DNA from 3 places in the Pseudomonas sp. R4-15 genome. Region 3 is predicted to be linked to each of the others. Evidence: riboswitches for the same ligand, from Rfam matches in the RefSeq annotation. Region 3 holds a riboswitch; each other region holds the start of a gene.
The links. Region 3 has a riboswitch for cobalamin ahead of cobO (cob(I)yrinic acid a,c-diamide adenosyltransferase). Riboswitches for the same ligand answer to the same signal wherever they lie in the genome.
Positions count from the first base shown of each region.

Region 1: another riboswitch for cobalamin. It lies ahead of btuB (TonB-dependent vitamin B12 receptor); the one in region 3 lies ahead of cobO (cob(I)yrinic acid a,c-diamide adenosyltransferase).
Region 2: another riboswitch for cobalamin. It lies ahead of ACYRGX_RS00240 (TonB-dependent receptor domain-containing protein); the one in region 3 lies ahead of cobO (cob(I)yrinic acid a,c-diamide adenosyltransferase).

Region 1 covers NZ_CM147293.1:3,365,021-3,372,342, reverse strand. The annotation lists gene ACYRGX_RS16040 (chloride channel protein) at 1-643, opposite strand, end outside; gene ACYRGX_RS16035 (metallophosphoesterase family protein) at 756-1,613, opposite strand; cobalamin riboswitch at 1,783-2,006, shown strand; gene btuB (TonB-dependent vitamin B12 receptor) at 2,121-3,992, shown strand; gene ACYRGX_RS16025 (hypothetical protein) at 4,006-4,578, shown strand; gene ACYRGX_RS16020 (cobyrinate a,c-diamide synthase) at 4,575-5,867, shown strand; gene bluB (5,6-dimethylbenzimidazole synthase) at 5,864-6,535, shown strand; gene cbiB (adenosylcobinamide-phosphate synthase CbiB) at 6,532-7,322, shown strand, end outside.
Region 2 covers NZ_CM147293.1:48,222-55,543, forward strand. The annotation lists gene ACYRGX_RS00225 (hypothetical protein) at 1-153, shown strand, start outside; gene dxs (1-deoxy-D-xylulose-5-phosphate synthase) at 252-2,132, shown strand; gene ACYRGX_RS00235 (methyl-accepting chemotaxis protein) at 3,926-4,570, shown strand; cobalamin riboswitch at 4,767-4,980, shown strand; gene ACYRGX_RS00240 (TonB-dependent receptor domain-containing protein) at 5,077-6,936, shown strand; gene ACYRGX_RS00245 (AI-2E family transporter) at 7,009-7,322, opposite strand, start outside.
Region 3 covers NZ_CM147293.1:2,614,852-2,622,173, forward strand. The annotation lists gene ACYRGX_RS12470 (CbtA family protein) at 243-944, opposite strand; gene ACYRGX_RS12475 (CbtB domain-containing protein) at 958-1,143, opposite strand; cobalamin riboswitch at 1,233-1,431, opposite strand; cobalamin riboswitch at 1,498-1,693, shown strand; gene cobO (cob(I)yrinic acid a,c-diamide adenosyltransferase) at 1,831-2,439, shown strand; gene ACYRGX_RS12485 (ABC transporter substrate-binding protein) at 2,439-3,245, shown strand; gene ACYRGX_RS12490 (FecCD family ABC transporter permease) at 3,242-4,264, shown strand; gene ACYRGX_RS12495 (ABC transporter ATP-binding protein) at 4,261-5,046, shown strand; gene ACYRGX_RS12500 (DUF1636 family protein) at 5,043-5,399, shown strand; gene cobW (cobalamin biosynthesis protein CobW) at 5,426-6,490, shown strand; gene cobN (cobaltochelatase subunit CobN) at 6,492-7,322, shown strand, end outside.

The DNA.
Region 1 (7,322 bases), 750 kb from region 3:
GCACCAGGCCGCTGAAGCGCTGCTCAAAGGTGCGGCTGAGCTCTTCGATGGCGAAGACGATCCCGGCCAGTGGCGTATTGAACGCCGCGGCGATCCCCGCCGCGCCGCCCGCGAGGATCAGTCCGGCGATGGTGCGGCGGTCGTGCAGCCCCAGGCGCCGGCCGAAGGCATAGATGATGGCGGCGCCCACGTGCACCGTCGGGCCTTCGCGGCCCACCGAGCCGCCGACCAGCAGCGCGCCGAGGGTGAAGAGCATGCGTATCGCCGCTACCGGCAGCGCCAGTACCTGGGCACGGAAGCGCAGCGAGGGCGTTTCCAGGGCGGCGATCACCTGGGGAATGCCGCTGCCCTTGGCGTTGCCGAACCAGCGATGGGTGACCCAGGCCAGCAGGGCGAAGCCCGCGGGGGTGATGAGCAATGGCAACCAACTGGCGGCGCCGAGCATGCGTTTGAACAGCGCGAAGGATTCGTCCGCCAGCCAAGCGAAGGCCAAGGCCGCGAGGCCCACCAGCAGAGCCCCGACCCAGAAGGCCAGGCGCTGTCGCCACTCCCGCCAACGTGGGCGGCGAAAGCGGCCAGGCTTGCTCGCGGCGGGCGTGGGGCTGGGCGCCGGTTGGGGCGATGGACTGGGTTGCTCGGACATCGGCGGAAATGGATTGTTACAGAGCGAAGTGGGCGATTATGACCCTCTTTGCCCGCTCGTGCATGCGCGAAGGCTTTGCGCCGGCGTTGACGTTCCTCCTCCGCAACCCCTCCTAGGAAGGGATAGGGGCCTGGACGGGTGCCAGGCCCAGCATCGCGTCGCTTGCCTTCCAGCCCAATTCGAAGCGGGCGCCGAGGACGAAGCGGCCCTGCTGGAAGTCCCAGCGCTCGACCCGTGCGCGCTTGTTTTCACCCGGCTCGATGCACAGCCGGTTGAAGGAGTTCGGCGCGCTGCCGCGTACCCGCGAGGAGAGGGTGGTGCCGGCCTGTACCGTCCAGATGTCATGGCTCAGGCTGGGGTACTGATTGCGCAGGGGCAACACGTAGGGCAGATGGATGTGCCCGCCCATCACCAGGTCCAGCCCGACGTCCGCCCAGCAGGTCAGCGCCGCCAGGGCGCCGCGTTGCAGGTTGCTCAGATCGCTGGGCACCATCGAGCCGAACGGCTGGTGCGCGATCACCATGCGCACTTTGCGTGGGTCGCCGCGTTCGAGCAGGCGACGTACCCGGCGCACCTGGCCGCGGCTCACCAATCCGTCCTTGTGGCGCTTGGGATGGGTGGTGTTGAGGCCGATGGCCAGCAGGCAGTCGTCCTCGTAGATCGGCTCGAGGTTCTTGCCGAAATGCCGGCGGTAGTTGCCGTACGGCCGCAGGAAGCGCGCCAGCAGGTTGTACAGCGGGATGTCGTGGTTGCCGGGGATCACCAGGGAACGTTCGATGCCGTCGGCCTGCAGGCGGTCGAGAAACCCGCGGGCGGCGGCGAACTGGCCGTTGCGCGCACGTTGGGTGATGTCGCCCGAAAGCACCAACAATTGCGCCGGACGCTCGCGCACGTGGGCTTCCAGGGCGGCGACCACCTCGGGCTGTTCGGTGCCGAAGTGGGTGTCGGAGATCTGCACGATGGTCGTCATAGGCCAGAGGATACCGCGGCGTTGTCGAATTGGGGTCCTGCAGGTTTCGAAACGCATGCTGGCAAAAAGATTCCCCACGGCGCGACAGCGCCGTCGTTGACGCGCGAAGCCTCGCGCTCTAACCTGCCGCCTGCCTCAGGTGCCCGCCCGATGCATGACGTCGGCGGGGCATCCGCCAGCTTCGTGCCGGCGCTGCCCCGAGGGTGAAACAGGGAAGCCGGTGACCTCCGCGCGCATGCTGCGCGGGAGCATTCCGGCGCTGCCCCCGCAACGGTAGGCGAGCCTCGGATACGCGATGACCACTGTGCGCAAGCACGGGAAGGTGCGTGTCCTGGCGGGTGATATTGCCCGTCGCTCGCGAGCCCGGAGACCGGCCTGGCGCAGCTCATGGCAGTGCGGCGGGCACGGCGGGGAGTGCGCCGTCGGCGCCCGTCCCGTTTCGCGTCCATTTCTCCGTCTGCCCACGATGACTGACAGTCGTGCGGGTGGCACGACGGAGAACCTCGCTTGAATCCTGTACGTTTCTCGCCGATCGCCTGGGCGCTGGTCGGTGCATCCTGCTTTTCTCCCGCGGCCCTGGCCGCATCCCTGACCCTGGCCGAACAGGTGGTGACCGCCACGCGGACCGACCAGGCGCTGGTCGACGTCGCCTCCAGCAGCGTGCTGACCCGCGAAGACATCGAGCGCAGCCAGGCGCAGAGCCTGCCGCAGTTGCTGCGCGGCCTGCCCGGCGTGCAGTTCGCCAGCAACGGAGGGCGCGGTACCAGCACCTCGCTGTACCTGCGTGGGGTCAGCGACAAGCAACTGCTGGTGCTGGTCGACGGCGTCAAGATCGGCTCCGCGACCACCGGCACCGCGGCCCTGCAGGACATTCCCGTGGAGCGCATCGAGCGTATCGAACTGGTGCGCGGGCCGCGTTCGAGCCTGTACGGCGCCGAGGCGCTCGGCGGCGTATTGCAGATCTTCACCCGCAAGGGCTCCGGCGAGGGATTCAAACCCTATCTGTCGATCGGCGCGGGCAGTCGCTCCAGCTACACCCGCAGCGCGGGTGTTTCCGCGCGGCACGGCGGCGGCTGGTTCGACCTGGGCGTGAGCAGCGAGGAAACCGACGGCACCAATGCGCGCGCCTACCGGGCGTCCTCGCCGGGCAGCTACGAGCCGGACGCCGATGGCTACCGGGAAACCTCAGGCTCGCTGCGTGGCGGCTACCACTTCGACAACGGCCTGCAGCTCGAAGGCAGTTGGCTGCAGGCGAGCACCCACAGCGAGTACGACCCCAGCTCCTCCAGCGCCAGCGCCCGCAAGCCCTATGCCGATGGGGAGCAGCAGGTGATCTCCGGCTCCGCGCGTTTCGCCGTATTCCAGTCCTGGACGGTGGTGCTGCAGAGCGGACACAGTGAGGATCGCGCCGACAACTACCGCGCCGGCAACTTCTACTCGCGCTTCAATACCTCCCGCGACACCTTCGGCTGGCAGAACGATATCCGCCTGGCGGAGAACCAGTTGCTCAGCGCGGGCTTCGACTTCCAGCGTGATCGCATCGATACCAGCGACAACTACGCCGAGGACTCGCGTGACAACCGTGGCTACTACCTGCAGTACCAGGGCCGCTTTGGCCGGCACGGGCTGACCCTGGGCGTGCGCCATGACGACAACCAGGCGTTCGGTGAGCACGACACCGGCAACCTCGGCTGGAGCTACGCGCTGCGTGACGACCTGACGCTCAACGCCAGCTACGGCACCGCGTTCCGCGCGCCCTCGTTCAACGACCTCTACTACCCCGAAAGCGCCTTTACCGCCGGCAATCCCGATCTCTCTCCGGAGAAATCGCGCAGCTACGAGCTGGGCCTGCGCGGGCTGGCCGGCTGGGGCGAGTGGGAGCTGAACGCCTTCGAGAACCAGATCGACGACATGATCGTCTGGGCCGGCAGCAGCCCGATGCGGCCGGAAAACGTCGAGCGCGCGCGCATTCGCGGCCTGGAGGCGAGGGTCCGCGGCGAATGGGCCGGCTGGCAATTGGCGGCCAGCGCCACGCTGATGGACCCGCAGGATCGCAGCAGCGAGAACCATGGCCAGCAATTGGCACGTCGCGCCAAGCGCACCTTCAACCTGGACGCCGATCGCGACCTGGGCGAGGCCTTCGGCGTGGGCGCGACCCTCTACGCCGCCAGCCAGCGCTTCGACGGCAACGACAATGCCGACGACGAACGGATGCCCGGCTACGCCCTGGTGGACCTGCGCGGCGAGTACCGCATCGATGCCGAGTGGCGCCTGCAGGCGCGTCTGGCCAACCTGTTCGACCGTGACTACGAAACCGCGCAGACCTACGAACAACCCGGTCGCGCCTTCTACCTGACCCTGCGCTACCAGGCGCTCTGACGGAGACCCGACGATGCCCGTTCTCCCCCTGCAGCAACGTCTGCTGATCGGCCTGGCCCTCGCCGTGCTGATGGCGGTCACCCGCGGTCAGCACTTCGCTAGCCTGGATGCCTTGCCCAGTGCGTCCTGGGCGGTGTTCTTCCTCGCCGGCCTCTACCTGCGTGCGGGTTGGGGCTTCGCCGCGCTGTTCGTCGAGGCCTCGTTGCTGGATTGGGCAGCGCTGCGCGGCGGGCAGATCACGGACTGGTGTCTGTCGCCGGCGTACTGGGCCTTGCTGCCAGCCTACGCCTGCCTGTGGGGCGCGGGACGCCTGTTCGCCCAGCGTGCCCAGGGCGAGGCGCGTGACCTGCTGGCGTTGGCCGCGTTGGTCTGCTGCACGGCGTTGTGCGCTTACCTGATCTCCGGCGGCGGTTTCTATTTCCTGTCCGGACATTACCCCCAGGCGGACTTGGCCGGCTTCGTCGCGCGCATTGCCAGTTACTACCCGCGCCAGCTCGGCAACCTCGTGCTGTACCTGGTCGCCGCCGCGATCCTGCACTTGTCGTTGGGACTGCTGGCGCTGCAGCGTCGTGAGGCGCGGGGATGAACACCCCTCGCCGATGCCCGGCGCTGCTGGTCGCGGCGCCCGCCTCGGGGCAGGGCAAGACCACCGTCACCGCCGCCCTGGCGCGCCTGTATCGGCGCCAGGGCCAGCGCGTGCGGGTATTCAAGTGCGGGCCTGATTTTCTCGATCCGATGCTGCTCGAACGCGCCAGCGGCGCCCCGGTGCACAGCCTGGACCTCTGGCTGCTCGGCGAGGCGCAGTGCCGGCGCCTGCTCTGGGACGCGGCCGGGGAGGCCGACCTGATCCTCGTCGAAGGGGTGATGGGGCTCTACGACGGCCAGCCGTCGGCGGCGGACCTCGCCGAGCGATTCGGCCTGCCGGTGCTCGCTGTCATCGATGCCAGCGCCATGGCGCAGACCTTTGCCGCCATGGCGCTGGGCCTGGCGGCCTTTCGCCCGACCCTGCGTTTCGCCGGGGTGATCGCCAATCGTGTCGGCAGCGCGCGCCATGCGCAGTTGCTGCGCGAGGCGATGCCGGCGCACCTGCCTTGGCTCGCGGGGTTGCCGCGCGATGCGGCGTTGACGCTGCCCTCGCGGCACCTGGGCCTGGTGCAGGCGGCGGAAATCGCCGATCTGGAGACGCGCCTGGAAGCCGCCGCCGACGCCCTCGAAGGGCAGGGCATCGGCCTGCCGCCGAGCGTCGACTTCGCCGCCAGCGAGGCGCACGAGCTACCCCAAGTGCTGGCCGGGGTGCGCATCGGCGTGGCGCGGGACGCCGCACTGGGCTTTCTCTACGCGGCCAACCTGGAGCTGTTGCAGACGCTCGGCGCACAGCTGCAGTTCTTCTCGCCGCTGGCGGACGTAAGCCTGCCGGAGGTGGACAGCCTCTACCTGCCCGGCGGTTATCCCGAGCTGCACCTGGCGACCCTGGCAAACAACACGGCGCTGCGCGAGGCGATCCGCGCGCACCACGCCGCCGGACGGCCGATTCTCGCCGAGTGCGGCGGACTGCTCTATCTGCTCGATGAACTGGCCGACCGCGATGGCCAGGTCGCGCCGATGCTCGGGATTCTACCGGGCCGCGCGCGGCTGCAGCCGCGCCTGGCCGGTCTCGGCCTGCAGCAGGTCAGCCTGCCGGAAGGTCGATTGCGCGGACACAGCTTCCACCATTCGCTGCTGGACACGCCCCAGGCGCCGCTGGCGCTGGGCGAGTGTCCGAACGGTGGTCCCACGGCGGAGGCCGTCTATCGTATCGGCCGTACCACCGCCAGTTACATTCACTTCTACCTGCCGTCGGCGCCTTTGGCCGCCGCCGCGTTGCTCAGACCATGAACGATCACGCCTTCAGCGCCCCCGAGCGCGCCGCCCTCTACCGGGTCATCGCCGAACGCCGCGACATGCGCCATTTCAGCGGTGGCGAAATTCCCCGTGAGACGCTCAACCGACTGCTGCAGGCGGCGCACCAGGCGCCGAGTGTCGGCCTGATGCAGCCCTGGCGCTTCATCCGCGTGGCCAGTCGCGCCCGTCGCGAGCTGATTCACCAGTTGGTGGAGAGGGAGCGCCAGCGCACCGCCGAAGCGCTCGGTGCGCGGGGCGAGCGCTTCCTGCGGCTGAAGGTGGAAGGTGTGCTGGAGTGCGCCGAGCTGCTGGTGGCGGCGCTGGGCGATGATCGCGACAAGGAAGTCTTCGGGCGGCGCACGATGCCGCAAATGGACCTCGCCTCGCTCTCCTGCGCCATCCAGAACCTCTGGCTGGCAGCCCGCGCGGAAGGGCTTGGGATGGGCTGGGTCTCGCTGTTCGATCCCCAGGCGCTGGCCGAGCTGCTGGAGCTGCCCGACGGTGCCGAGCCGGTGGCGCTGCTCTGCCTGGGCCCGGTGGATAGCTTCTACGACGAGCCGATGCTGGTACGGCAGGGCTGGCGCCAGCCACGTCCTCTGCAGGAATTGCTCTACGAGGATCGCTGGGGCCAGCCGCTGGGCGACGAGGACGGCCGCTCGTGAGTCTATGGTTGTCCTGCGCCGCGGCACTGGCACTGGATGCCTGGATAGGCGAGCCGCGCCGGCATCACCCGCTGGTGCTCTTCGGGCGCTGGGCGGATGCCCTGCAACGACGCTTCAACGGCGAGGGCGAGGGGCCCGGGCGCGGCTGGCGCAGTCATGGCGTCAGCGCCTGGTGTCTGGCGGTACTGCCCTGGGTGGCGCTGGCCGCCTGGCTGTCCAGCCTGCCGTGGATCGGCCCGTTGCTGGAGATCGTCGCGCTGTACGCGGCCCTTGGCCTGCGCAGCCTCGCCGAACACGCAACCCCCGTGGCCCAGGCACTGCGACTGGGCGACCTGCCGGCGGCGCGGGCGGCCGTGGGGCGGGTGGTCAGCCGCGATACCCACGCGCTGGACGCGGACGGTGTGGCGCGCGCGGCCAGCGAGTCGGTTCTGGAGAATGGTTCCGACGCGGTGTTCGCCGCGCTGTTCTGGTTCGCCGTGGCCGGCGCGCCGGGCGTGGTGCTGTATCGCCTGGCGAACACCCTGGATGCCATGTGGGGCTACCGAACGCCGCGTCTGGAGCGCTTCGGCTGGGCCGCCGCGCGCATCGACGACCTGTTGAATTACCTGCCGGCACGGCTGGTGGCGCTGACCTACGCGCTGCTCGGCCAGACGCGTCTGGCGCTGCGTTGCTGGCGGCGCCAGGCGCCGGCCTGGGACAGCCCCAACGCCGGCCCGGTGATGGCGGCCGGCGCCGGTGCGCTGGGTGTCAGTCTCGGTGGCGCGGCGATCTATCACGGCCAGTTGCA
Region 2 (7,322 bases), 2.1 Mb from region 3:
GGCATGGACCGCTCGCTGATCGGCCTGGCGGTCCTGGTGATCGGTCTGCTGTTGCTGATTGGCGCGTTTCGCGCGTTCTTCCGCCGCTCCATCGTCAGCGGCGTGATCCTGTTGCTGCTGGCGCTCTGGCTGCTCGGCCTGGTGATCCATTGAGCCCGCCGGCCTGGCCGTTACGCGGGCCCTTTCGGCTTCATGGCCCCCACTCGATTCGGGTAAACTCGCCGGTCATTCTTCCCAGAACGACCAGTCTGATGTCCAAGACGTTCCACGAGATCCCCCGCGAACGGCCCGCAACGCCTCTGCTCGACCGCATCGACGATCCGCGCGCCCTGCGCAACCTGAGCGAAACGGAACTTGCCGAGTTGGCCGACGAGCTGCGTCTGGAGCTGCTGTACGCCGTGGGCCGCACCGGCGGGCACTTCGGTGCGGGGCTGGGCGTGGTCGAACTGACCCTCGCCCTGCACTACGTCTTCGACACCCCCGACGATCGCCTGGTCTGGGACGTCGGCCACCAGGCCTACCCGCACAAGATCCTCACCGGTCGCCGCGCGCGCATGGAAACCTTGCGCCAGAAGGACGGCCTGGCCGCCTTCCCACGGCGCAGCGAAAGTGAGTACGACACCTTCGGCGTCGGCCATTCCAGCACCAGCATCAGCGCCGCACTGGGCATGGCCCTGGCCGCACGCCTGAAGGGCGAGTCGCGCAAGACCGTAGCGGTGATCGGCGACGGCGCGATGACCGCCGGGATGGCCTTCGAGGCACTCAACCACGCCCCGGAAACCGGTGCCGACATGCTCGTGGTACTCAACGACAACGACATGTCCATCTCGCGCAACGTCGGCGGGCTGTCCAACTACCTGGCCAAGATCCTCTCCAGCCGCACCTACGCGAGCATGCGCGAAGGCGGCAAGAAGGTGCTCTCGCGACTGCCCGGCGCCTGGGAAATCGCCCGCCGTACCGAGGAGTACGCCAAGGGCATGCTGGTGCCCGGCACACTCTTCGAAGAGCTGGGCTGGAACTACATCGGCCCGGTCGACGGCCACGACCTGCCGACTCTGGTCGCTACCCTGCGCAACATGCGGGACCTCAAGGGGCCGCAGTTCCTACACGTGGTGACGCGCAAGGGCAAAGGCTTCGCGCCAGCCGAGGCCGACCCCATCGGCTACCACGCGATCACCAAGCTGGAAGCCCCCGGCGCCGCGCCGAAGAAGGCCGGCAGACCGAAATACTCGAACATCTTCGGCCAGTGGCTGTGCGACATGGCCGCAGCCGACCCACGGCTGATCGGCATCACTCCGGCGATGAAGGAAGGCTCGGACCTGGTGGCCTTCGCCGAGCGCTTCCCGGAGCGCTACTTCGACGTCGCCATCGCCGAACAACACGCGGTGACGCTGGCCGCCGGCATGGCTTGCGAAGGCCAGAAGCCGGTGGTGGCGATCTACTCCACGTTTCTCCAACGCGCCTACGATCAATTGGTCCACGACGTCGCGGTGCAGCACCTGGACGTGCTGTTCGCCATCGACCGCGCGGGCCTGGTCGGCGAAGACGGACCGACCCACGCCGGCAGCTTCGATCTCGCCTACCTGCGCTGCATACCCGGCCTGCTGGTGATGACGCCCAGCGACGAGAACGAACTGCGCCGCTTGCTGAGCACCGGCTATCACTACGACGGCCCGGCTGCCGTGCGCTATCCCCGCGGCAGCGGCCCGAACGCCGTGCTGGAGCCCGGCCTGGAGCCGCTGGAAATCGGCAAGGGCGTACTGCGCCGCGAGGGCAGCAAGGTCGCCATCCTGGTCTTCGGCGTACAGCTCGCCGACGCCTTGCAGGTCGCCGAGACCCTGGACGCCAGCGTGGCCGACATGCGCTTCGTCAAACCCCTGGACGAAGACCTGGTGCGGGACCTGGCGGCGAACCACGAGCTGCTCGTCACCGTCGAGGAAAACAGCGTGATGGGGGGGGCCGGCAGCGCGGTCAGCGAGTACCTCAGCGCCGCGGCTCTGCAGACCGAGGTGCTTCATCTGGGTCTGCCGGATCGCTATGTCGAGCATGCGAAACCCGAGCAGATGCTCGCCGAGTGCGGCCTGGATGCCGCCGGCATCGAGGCCGCCATCCGTCGTCGGCTAGCGGACTGACTGCCCCCTTTGGCGCAGGCAAACCCGCCCCCTGCACCGGCCCCGCTCAACGCCATCGAGCACCGACTGCTCACCGGTCGTCGCAAAGCCCACCCTACGGTGGGCTTTGTCGTTTCAGAGACATATCGCGCACCTATTCTGAACCGACACCCTGCGTGCGAGCGCCTCACGAGCCTTATTGCGCACTCAAACGTCCAGCCTCGGCAAACCGGCACGCGACTTGCTACCCGCGCCCGTTTATCCGTTTTTTTTGGAGCAAGGCGTCCATGGAACTCAAGAGCCAGCGCATGCAGCGGTCGAGTAACGAACGCCATTGGCTGGGCTGGTTTGGCAGCAATGGAGCCCTGAAGCTGCGCTGGGCTAGCCTGGTGAATCGCCATCAGGCTGCACGTATCGAGAAGACCTTCGAAGGCCTGGTGCAGACCCGCACCCGCTTGCTGATTAGCTGGGCCAAGCAGCACTGGCAGCAACTCGGCCAACTCAGTCAGCATGTCGCCAGCCAGTGGCCAGATGTCGACGAGCGCTGGCTGATGACGATCCAAGCGAATCTGCCGGAAGTCTCCGAGTTATTCGTGGTCGCCGCCGATAGCGCGATCCTCGCGTCCAGCCGTCCCGGCCGAAAGGGGCAGATACATGAGGCAAGGGCACTGGCCCAAGGGCTGCGCGACAAATTCCTCCAGGGTCCCTACTGCGATCCGCTCACCGAACGCTTCGGCGCCACCCGCTCGCGCTTCCATGATGCCGTGACGCTGATGTTCCACCAGCCTGTCCAAGTCGCCGGACAGGCCGCAGGCTGCCTCTGTGCCCGCATACCCAATGACGTACTCAGTGACCTGATCCAACGTGAGGCTGGGCACGTCTACCCGGATTCCGGCGACAACTACCTGTTCATGGTCAAGGCGGTCTTCGATCCGAGCATCGCCCAGGGTACCGCGCTGTCTCGCTCACGCTTCGAGGACGACACATTCAGCGGCGGCGAAAACCTCAAGCAAGGCGTAAGCACCGCCTTCGGCAGCGTCCGGGTACAACGCCAGACCGAGTTCGAACTGCGCTTCACAAACCCGGCGACAGGAGAATTGCACCCAGGCGTGCGCGAAACCATCCACCGCGGGCATAACCTCTTCGTGCTCTATCCGGGCTATCCGGACTATCGCCACATTCCAGTGGTCGGCGCGGGCACCACCTTGCAATTGCCCGGCTCCCCGGACACCTGGGGGATGATGTGCGAAGGCGATTTGGCCGAGGTCTATCGCCCGCGCAGCAGCAACTATCGTCTACTGCGCAGCCTGCTAATTCATCTCGCCGTGGTCGCCGCCGGCTACGCCGGGGGACGCTGGCTGGGGCTGACCCAGCCAGCGTTGGATGCACTTGCCGGAGGACTCGCGCTGGGCGCCATGGGCAGCTTCTGGGCGCTCAGCCTGCGGCCACTCTCACGCCAACTGCAACAGCTATGCGATTTTTTCCTGGACACCGCCGAGTGCGGTGCTCCGCTTTCCAGCCGGCTCTCGGCGGAGCACTTCCGCGCTGACGAAAGTGGAGAGCTCGCGCGCTGGGTGAACAGCTTCGTCGACAAGCTCGACACCACCATGAACAGCATCAAGACCGCTGGAAATGCGCTCAGCCGTACATCCAGCGAACTCGGCCTGGCGTCTGCCCAGGCCAGCCGTTGCGCCCAGGACCAGCGCACTGCAGCCGGTATCACCGCCGAAGCCACCGATGGGGTAAGTCGTAGCATCGGCGAGATGAGCGAACACATGCTCGACAGCACCAGCGCTTCGCAGCGCACCCTGGCCATGGCCCGAGAAGGCGCTGCGCAGGTGACCCGAACCACCACCGAGATCGGCCAATTAGCCAAGCAGGTCCAGAGTGCCTGGGAAAAGGTCTCCGGGCTCAACAGCCAAGCCCAGTCGGTAAGCAACCTGAGCAATTCGATCCGCGGCATCGCTGAACAAACCAATCTGCTGGCCCTCAACGCCGCCATCGAGGCCGCGCGGGCCGGCGACTCCGGGCGCGGCTTCGCGGTGGTCGCCGACGAGGTGCGCAAACTCGCCCGAAATACCACCGAGGCGACCCAAGCGATCGCCAGCAGCCTGGCCGAGATCATCGCGCAGATCGCCCAGGCGGCCGAATCCATGGAGGCCTGCCAGCGCAGCGCCGGCGGCAGTGTGGAGCAGGCACAGGAGGCCGATCGCACGCTGCATCTGATCCAACAGGAAGTCGCCGCGATGCAGCGTCGCATCGAGCAGGTCAGTCAGACGATGCACGAACAGCACGCCCAGGCGCAGGCCGCCAACCAGCAGGCGCAGACCATCACCCAAGGCGCCATCCAGAGCACCAGCGCGGCACAGGAAGCACGCAGTGCAACGCTGGTGCTGGAACAACTGGTGCTGGACCTGCACAAAGCCGCCGCCAACCTGGGTGAAAGCCAGGCGGTCTGAGCCAGCGGACGCTCACAACCCCCGAGCCTTCACTCGGTGTCCAGATAGGGCGACTCGAGTGGCGCTGGCGCGAGGGACAGCGCCCATCCCGCCAAGGGAGATAGCGAATCACCGAACCGCTACATGAGCGTCGTTCAGGCGCCCAGCTCAGGGGTTTCGCTTGCCTGCATCGCACAGTGCCATTAAGGTGCGCGCGATATCTGTTTGCCATCCTGGTGCGCGTGCCCCGCACGCGTGAAACGGGAAGCCGGTGAGCCCCAGGGCAATTCCGGCGCTGCCCCCGCAACGGTAATCGACGTCGGTCCATTCCCCTGGGCCCACGGCTGCTCCAACGCCACTGTGCCGATCGGCATGGGAAGGCGAGCCGCCGAGTCGAAAGCCCGGAGACCGGCCAGGATGGACGCTACCAGGTGCTGCGGAGGGCCGCACCGTCGAGCACGGGTGCCCGTCGTCCGCCGTTCGCTATCTGCCCTCCTCGAAGCCTTCTTTCGCCTTTGAGGACGTCCATGAAACTCACTCCCCTGGCGCTGGCGATCAGCCTGCTGCCGACCCTGCCCGCCACCGCCGAAGAGGTCTCGCGCGAGGACGCGCTCAAGCTCGACGCGCTACTGATCACCGCCGACCGCAGCGTGGAAGAACGCGCGCAGAGCAGCGCGGCGAGCAGCGTGTTCACCCGCGCCGATATCGAGCGGCTGCAACCGACCGACGTGCTCGACCTGCTGCGCCATGCCCCGGGCGTGAGCATCACCCGCAACGGCGGCCCGGGCAGCCTCTCGGGCCTGTTCATCCGCGGCACCAGCAGCGCCCAGGCGCTGGTACTGGTGGATGGCGTGCGCATCGCCGGCGCCTCCAGCGGCCTCACCTCGCTGGAATACCTGAACCTCGACCAGATCGAGCGCGTGGAAGTGGTACGCGGCGGCCGCTCGGCGCTCTACGGTGCCGACGCCGTCGGCGGCGTGGTGCAGATATTCACCCGCCGCGGCGAGGCGGGCCTGAGCCCGCGCGTGCACTTCGGCATTGGCAGCCACGGCACCTTCGAGCGCAGCCTGGGCCTCTCCGGCGGTGACGCGCAGACCCGTTTCGACCTCGGCGCGTCCCTCGATGAAAGCGATGGCACGCAGCGCACGGACCTGCCCGGCAGCGAGGACAGCGCTTACCGCAACAAAGCCTTCAACCTGAGCCTGTCGCATCGCTTCAGCGACAGCCTGCAGGCCGGCGTGAACCTGCTGCGCCAGACTGGCAAGGCGGAATATGACAACACTGACTACCCGACCACCCCCGCCGATACAGACTTCGAGCTGTCGAGCGCCAGCGCCTTCCTCGACGCCCGGCTCAGCCATTACTGGAGCAGCCGGCTCGAACTCGGCCATGCCGAAGACCGGCAAACGTCAAATGCGTCCTATGGCATGTCCCTCTACAACACCTATCGGGATCAGGCGTCCTGGCTCAACACCCTCAGTCTCAGCGAGACTCAACAGCTTCAGTTAGGTGTCGACTGGTACGAGGACGAGCTGCATAGCGCTCCGGATTTCGCGCAGGACTCACGCTGGAACCATGGGGTCTTCATTCAACATCGCCTGGAAGCCGAACGCTTCGCCACCGAAGTAGGGGCGCGCTACGACGATAACCAAGCGTACGGCGGCCACACCAGTTGGAATGCCGCTGTCACTTACCACCTGGATGACACCAACGATCTCATTGCCTCCTACAACGAGGCATTTCGCGCCCCTAACTTCAATGACCTCTATGATCAGTACGGCAACGGCAACCCGGACCTGAATCCCGAGAAGGCGCGCACCCAAGAGCTGCAATGGCGTAGTCAGCTGACAACCGAGACACGTCTGGAGCTCTCGGCCTACCACACCGTTATCGACGACGCGATCGTTGGCTACCCATCGGTCAACGTGGACAAAGCGCGTATCCAAGGCCTGGAAACCAGCCTTTTCTATACGCTGCCCGGCTGGCAGGCCCAGGCGAGCTATTCACTGGTCGATGCACGTAACGCCAGTGGTGGTAGCAATGATGGCCAGCGTCTACCGCGCCGTCCGCAGAATACATTCAAGTTCGACCTGGACCGCCACTTCGGCGACTACAGCATCGGTGGAAGTTGGCAGTTGGTTGGCCATAGCTATAACGATGTGGCCAACGCGGAGGAAATCCCGGGCTACGGCGTGCTCGACCTGCGGGCCAGTTGGCTGGCGCGCAAGGACCTGCGCCTGGAATTGAAGATCGACAACCTGCTGGACCACGACTACTACCAGGCCACCGGCACGGCCTATGATGCGAGCTTCGCCAGCGTCCCCTTCCGCTACCAGGAACTGGGCCGCACCGCCCTGTTCGGCGTGACCTGGACCCCCGCGCTGTAACACGCGCCCCCGCAAGAACCACGAGGCCCGCATCAGCGGGCCTCGTGCGTTAGGGCTTGATACGCTGGAACCTCAGACCCAGCCCTGCACCTTCAGCTCGGTCTTCAGGTAGGCGTAGTAGACCGGCGCGGCCACCAGCCCCGGCAGGCCGAAGGCGGCCTCGAACACCAGCATCGCCAGCAACAGCTCCCAGGAGCGCGCGTTGATCTGGCCGCCGACGATGCGCGCGTTGAGGAAGTATTCGAGCTTGTGGATGAGCACCAGATAGCCCAGTGCGACCACCGCCACCCACAACGACACCGACAGCGCGACGATGCTGATCACCGTGTTGGAGATCAGGTTGCCGATCACCGGCAGCAGTCCGGCTATGAACGTCACCAGGATCA
Region 3 (7,322 bases):
GAACCGCGTTGTCGCCAGAAATGGCCTGCGGTTAGGCGCAGGACGCAGCCAATGGCCACTCCCTTGGCAAGTCCTGCAACGACAGCGCAGGTCATTTCTGGCACAACCCTACCGGCCGGCACCTGTTTTGGCGCGATACGGCGTTACTCGTCTTGGACTTACCCCGGTAAGCCCTGCGACTTGCGCCTTGTCTCGCGCCAAAACAGGTGCCGGCGCGGCCGTGAATGAAACGGGAACAGGCCCTAGCCGCGCAGCGAGGCGGACTCGCGACGGAAGAACCCGGCGCACAGCCAGCCCAGGGCGGCCCAGAACAGCGCGTTGGTGACCAGCGAGGCGTAGATGAACTCCTGCGCCAGGGCTTCCGGCGCCAGGCTTTCGTGGACCTCGGGGTGCGGCGCGCCGATCAGGTGGGGCAGCGGCAACAGCAGCAGGCCCAGCAGCTTCAGCGCCCAGTGACGGGCGAACACCAGCAGCGCGAGGCCGACGGCGGTCGCGCTGGCCGCGCCGATCCACCAGTACTGACGCAATTCCAGCGCCGCGGCGGCGGTGCCGGGGACCTCCGGCGGCAGTCCGAGGGAGGGCGCCAGGCTGAACACCGCGAAGCCCGCCAGTCCCCACAGCAGTCCCTGCCAGGTGTGCGCCGGATGGCGCAGGGTGAACAGGCCGGCAAGCATCAGCGCGAAGCCAACCGCCACCACCAGGTTGGCCAGTGCGGTGAAGGCCGTACGCGAAACGCCATCCTCCGGCGCCCAGGCTTCGTGGTCATGCGAGTGAGTGGGTGTGCCTGCTTCGTGCTCATGTGCCTGCTCGGCAGGGGCGCCGGCGCTCTCGTAGGTCTCAGCCTGGAGAATCAGCGGGGTCACCCAAAAGCTCTGCAGCAGCGTCAGCAGCAGGGCCGCCAGCAAGCCCGAAAAGCCCGCGGCGCGCGCGATACGTGTGATCATCGTCGACACCCCGTCAGTGGCACGGGAACGCCGCGCTGTGGCGCGCGTCGTGGGTGGCGTTGTGCACGATCTCCAGGTGGGAGAAGCCGGCGAACCAGATCAACGCGCAGCCGAGCAGCAGGCTGCCCGCGGCAACGGCGATGCGTTGGGATAGGGGAAGGGCGGCGCTGGCGCCGTGGCTCAGGGTTGCGTTGTTCATATCGGGCCCTCTTGGGATACCAAAGGAGGGGTGCGCACGTACGGCGATGCCCAAGGCCCGCGCCGACGCATCCGCCCACCGCGGTCGTCTTGGTTGATGTATTCCAGGCCGGTCTCCGGGCTTGCAGGGCACGATGGATGCAGCCTTCCCATGCCGTGGCACAGTGGCGCAATTGCGGACCATCACCTGCTTACCGTTGCGGGGGCAGCGCCGGAATCGTGCATTCGCACTCACCGGACTTCCCGTTTCACCCCGCTCTCGCGGGACACCTGAAGCGGCGGGAAAGGTGCCAGCATGGCGGCTCGGCGTCAACGTGTCGGGGTGAAGATTGCCGGGCAGGGCGCAACCGGCTACCCTGCGCGGCGACGAACAGGTGCCCCGCGAGAGCGGGGTGAAACGGGAAGTCCGGTGACCCCGCAAGACGGGTAGTCCGGCGCAGCCCCCGCTGCTGTAAGCCTGACGTTGTCGCACGAGCCACTGAAGATGCTTCGGGAAGGCGCGGCAACGGTTGAAGGCGAGCCAGAAGACCGGCCCGTTCGCCCGCACATCAAGGTGCGCCCCGGGGTGTGGGCGAGCGCCGAAGCGCCGGTCGCATCGCGAGTGGCGCATTCGTTTTCTGTGGCCTTCGGCCGCAGCGCTCCCGTTCCGGCCGCATCGACAGACTGTCCAGGCTGCCGGAGCCCCTCCATGATCGACGAACAGAAGAAGCAGAACCACGCCGAGCGCATGAAGCGCAAGAAGGCCGTGGTGGATGCGGGCATCGAGCGCGCGCAGATCGAGCGCGGCGTCTTCGTGCTGATCACCGGCAACGGCAAGGGCAAGAGCACGTCCGGCTTCGGCACCCTCTACCGCGCCCTGGGCCACGGCCACCGCTGCGGCGTGGTGCAGTTCATCAAGGGTACCCAGGCCTCCGGCGAAGTCATCTTCCTGCAGCAGAACCTGCCCCAGGTGACCTACCACGCCATGGCCACCGGCTTCACCTGGAACACCCAGAACTGGGATGCCGACAAGGCCGCCGCCGACCAGGCGTGGGCCTGTGCCGAGGCCATGCTCGCCGACCCGGCGCTGAATCTGGTGCTGCTCGACGAGTTGACCTACATGCTCAAGTACAACTACCTGGACAGCGAGCGGGTGCTGGCGGCGATTCGCAATCGTCCGGCGCACCAGCACGTGATCGTCACCGGCCGCGCCGCACGGCCGGAGCTGGTTGAGCTGGCGGATACCGTGAGTGAAATCCGCGACGTCAAGCACGCCTTCGGCGCCGGTGTGAAAGGTCAGGCCGGCCTGGATTTCTGATGCGTCTGCTTGCGCTGCTCCTCGTGCTTTGCGCCTGCCAGGTGCAGGCCGCATTGCCGAGCCTGGTTTCCACCAATCTCTGCGCCGACCAACTGGCGCTGAGCCTGGCGGCGCCCGGACAATTGCTCTCGGTGTCCCGGCAGAGCCAGGACCCGGCCCGTTCCCGTTGGGCGCGGCAGGCACGCCAGTTGCCCGGCAACAGCGCCAGCCTGGAGGAGGTGCTGGCACTGCATCCGGACATCGTCATCGCCTCGCGGCGTTGGCTGGCGCATAACGGGGGTGAGCTGCTGCGGCGCAACGGCATTCGTGTGGTCACGCCCAGTTATCCGGTCAGTTGGCCGCAGATTCTCGCCAGCACTCGCGAGTTCGCCACGCAGATCGATCGCTCGGAGGCGGGCGAAGCGCTCGCCGAGGACGTCGAGCGGCGTTTGCAACGCCTGGGGCAGCGCGGTCACGCACCGCGGCTGTTGTACCTGCGCACCAACGGCGGCAGTGCCGGGCGCGAGACCTACGTCGACACGCTGTTCGCCGCCCTTGGCGCGCGTAACGCGCAGCGGGTGCGGGGTTGGGGAACGGTCTCCCTGGAGGCGTTGCTCGAGGACCCGCCGGACGCCTTCGTCCTTGCCGACATGCCTGGCGACCAGGGCCTGGCGCGCTCGGCCTATTCGCGCCACCCGCTGTTCCAGGCGTTGCTCGAGCAGCGGCCCGCGGTGCGCCTGCCAGGCAACCACTGGGGATGCAGTGATTGGCAACTCATCGACAGCGCCGAACAGCTCTCGGCGGCGCTGCAGGCGGTGAACCTGTGAGCCGCTGGCTGAATCCGGCCCTGCTCGTGCTGCTGGCGCTGTTGGCGCTGTTGGCGCTGGCTTCGCTGCGCGTCGGTCCGGTGCCGCTTGCCACCGGCGAGGTGGCGAGCGCGCTGCTGGCCGCGCCGGTGGAAACGGGCGACCTGTCGCGTCCCGCAGTGCGCCAGCAGTTGATCGTGCAGCAGGTGCGCCTGCCGAGGGTGCTGCTGGCGATCCTCGTCGGTCTCTCGCTGGGTTGCGCCGGCGCGGCGCTGCAGGGTCTGTTGCGCAATCCGCTGGCCGAGCCGGGGCTGCTGGGCGTCAGTTCCAGCGCCAGTCTCGGCGCGGTGCTCTGTCTCTACTACGGGCTGGCCGGGGTCAGCGCCTGGATGCTGCCGCTGACGGCGATGGGCGCGGCGGCCCTGGCCACGCTGGCGCTGTACCTGCTGGCGCGCCGACGCGGTGGCAACCTGACGCTGATCCTCGCCGGCATCGCGCTGTCCTCGCTGGCCGGCGCGGCGACCTCGCTGGCCATCAGTCTGGCACCGACGCCGAGCGACATGCAGGACATCGTGCTCTGGCTGATGGGCTCGCTGGCCGACCGCAGCTTCGCCGACCTGCGCCTGAGCACACCGTTCATTCTGCTGGGCGTCGGGCTGCTGCTGGCCTGTGGACGCGGGCTGGACGCCCTCGGCCTGGGCGAGGACGAGGCCGCCAGCCTGGGCATCAACCTGGCGCGCCTGCGCTTGCAGGTGGTGCTCGGCTGCGCGCTGTGCGTGGGCGCCAGCGTGGCGGTCAGCGGGGTGATCGGCTTCGTCGGCCTGGTGGTGCCGCACCTGTTGCGCCGCGCCGTGGGCTATCACCCGTCGCGGCTGCTGCTGGCCAGTGCGTTGGGCGGCGCCGTGCTGCTGCTCGGCGCGGACCTGTTGCTACGCCTGCTGCCCGGCGAGCGCGAGTTGATGCTCGGCGTCGTCACGGCGCTGCTGGGCGCGCCGTTCTTCCTCTTGCTGGTGCTGCGCCAGCGTGGGCTGCGCGCATGAGTCTGCTGCGACTGAGCGCCCTGGGCGTCGAGGTGGAGGGGCGGACGCTGCTCGACGGTATCGATCTGCAGGTCGCGCCAGGGGAGCTGGTCGGCCTGATCGGCCCCAACGGCGCCGGCAAGAGCACCCTGCTGCGCGCCGTGGCGCAGTTGCAGCGCTACCGCGGCGAGGTGACGCTGGGGGGCGAAAACCTCGCGGCCCTGGCGGCGACGGAGCGCGCCCGCCGGCTGGCCTACCTGGCCCAGGACGGGCAGGGCGGCTGGCCGCTGACGGTGCGTGACTACGTGGCCCTGGGGCGCATTCCCCACCGCCGGCCCTTCGGCCTGCCGGGTGCGGAAGACGCCCATGCCATCGAGCAGGCGTTGCAACGTACCGCGCTGGTCACCCTGGCCGGGCGGCGCATCGACCAGCTCTCCGGTGGCGAGCGCGCGCGGGCACGACTGGCGCGGGCACTGGCGGTGGGCGCCCACCTGCTGCTGGCCGACGAACCGGTGGCGGCCCTCGATCCTTTTCATCAGCTCAGCGTCATGGAACTGCTGCGCGCGCAATGCCGCGCCGGCCAGGCCGCGCTGGTGGTGCTGCACGACCTGACCCTGGCGAGTCGCTTCTGCGAGCGCATCCTGCTGCTCGACGGCGGTCTCCCGGTGGCCTGCGGCAGCGCACGCCAGGTGCTCACCCCGGCCAATCTGCAACGTGTCTACAAGGTCCGCGCCATGCTCGGCGAGCACGAGGAGCAGCGCTTCGTGCTGCCCTGGGCGCTGCACCCGGAGTCTTCCCGATGAGCGTCACCCTGATCGTCTGTGAAACCTGCGGCGGCACCGCCGAGGGCGATACCCCACGGCGCGGGGAGCGCTTTGCCAACGAGCTGGAACGCCAGCTCGGCGATGCGCCGCTGCAGCTGCAACGCACCCGTTGCCTGATGGCCTGCGAGCGGCATTGCAGCGCCGCGCTGCGGGCCCCCGGCAAGATCACCTATGTGTTCGGCGGCTTCGAGCCGGAGGCCGAGGCGGCCGCCGCATTGCTCGACTACGCCACCCACTATGCCGACAGCGAGACCGGCCAGGTGCCGTTCCGCCAGTGGCCCGCCGGTATCCGCGGCAAGTTCGTCGCGCGCATTCCGGCGCTCGAATCCTGATTTTTCCTTTAGCGACCAAGGTACCGATCATGACCCCCGCCAAGATTCCCGTCACCATCGTCACCGGCTTCCTCGGCAGCGGCAAAACCACGCTGCTGCGCCACCTGCTGGAGAACGCCGGCGCCCGGCGCATCGCGGTGATCGTCAACGAGTTCGGCGAGCTGGGCATCGACGGCGAGATCCTGCGCGGCTGCGGCATCGGCTGCGAGGAAGACGGCGGCGAAGCGGCCGGCCAGCTCTACGAGCTGTCCAACGGCTGCCTGTGCTGCACCGTGCAGGAGGAATTCCAGCCGGTGATGCGCGAGCTGATCGCCCGTCGCGAGCAGATCGACCACATCCTCATCGAAACCAGCGGCCTGGCACTGCCCAAACCGCTGGTACAGGCCTTCGGCTGGCCGGAGATCAAGAACGCCTGCACCGTGGACGCGGTGGTCACCCTGGTCGACGTGCCGGCCGCTGCCGCCGGCCAGTTCGCCGCCAACCCGCAGGCGGTGGACGCCCAGCGCAAGGCCGACCCGAACCTGGACCACGAATCGCCGCTGCACGAACTGTTCGAGGACCAGCTGATGGCCGCTGACCTCGTGGTGCTGAGCAAGACCGACCAAGCCGACGCCGCCGCCATCGAGCAGGTGCAGGCGCTGGTGCGCGAGGAAATCCCGGCCGGGGTCAAGGTCATCGCCAGCCAGCAGGGCCGCCTCGATCCCGAGCTGGTGCTGGGCCTGGGCAGCGCCTCGGAGGAGACCATCCACCTGCGCCAGGGCCACCATGAGCACGCGCCTGGCGAAGAGCACGACCACGAGGACTTCGACTCCTTCTCGGTGGACCTGCCGGAAGTGGCGCGCGAGGCGCTGGTCGAGGCCCTGCAGGCGCTGGTCGAACGCCACGAGATCTACCGCATCAAGGGCTTCGTCGCGGTGCCCGGCAAGCCCATGCGCCTGGTGGTACACGGCGTCGGCCGGCGCTTCGACAGCTACTTCGACCGGCGCTGGAACGAAGCCGAAGCCCGCGCCACGCGGCTGGTGGTGATCGGCCACGCGCTGGACCAGGCGGCCATCGCCGGCGAACTGCGGGCCGCCCTGCGGAGCGCCTGAGATGCACATGCTTTCCGCCCTGCCGGGTGGCTACGTCGATGAGAGCGGGGCGAACATCATTCGCCTCGACCAGCAGCCGGCCGAGATCGTCGTGCTCAGCGCCGCGGACACCACCCTGGCGCTGCTCGCCGCGGCGCACCCGCGCCAGGCGGATGCCGCGGCGGACTACCCCGAGGTGTGTCTGGCCAACCTGCAGCACCTGCGTCAGCCGGCTTCCATCGACCTGTACCTGGACGAGGTATTGCAGCACGCGAAGGTGATCGTCATCGACCACCTGGGCGGGGAGAGCTACTGGCCGTACGGCACCGAGCAGGTGGAGACGCTGTGCCGGCGGCGCGGCATCGTCCTGGCGATGTTCTCCGGCGACATGGCCGAAGACCCCAACCTGACGCGTCTGAGCACCGCCAGCGCGCAGGACTGCCACAGCCTCTGGCGCTATCTGCGCGAAGGCGGGCGGGACAACGCCGAGCAGTTCTACCGCTACCTGGGCGAACGCTTCTTCGGTCACACCCAGCGCGCCCGGCCGCCGCGTCCGCTGCCACCGTTCGCGGTGTTCCACCCGCGCCTGGGCAGCGCCACCGAAGAAGACTGGGCCGCCGACTGGCAGCCCGGTGCGCCGGTGGTGGCGCTGCTGTTCTATCGCGCGCATCTGCAGGCCGGTAACACGCGGGTGTTCGCCCAGCTCTGCGCGGCGTTGCAGGCGCAGGGGCTGAACCCGCTGCCGGTGGCGCTGCTGTCGCTCAAGGACAGCCTTTGCCTCGCCGCCCTGCGCGCGCTGTGCGAGCGTCACGCGGTGGCGCTGCTGCTCAACACCACGGCGTTTGCCCACAGC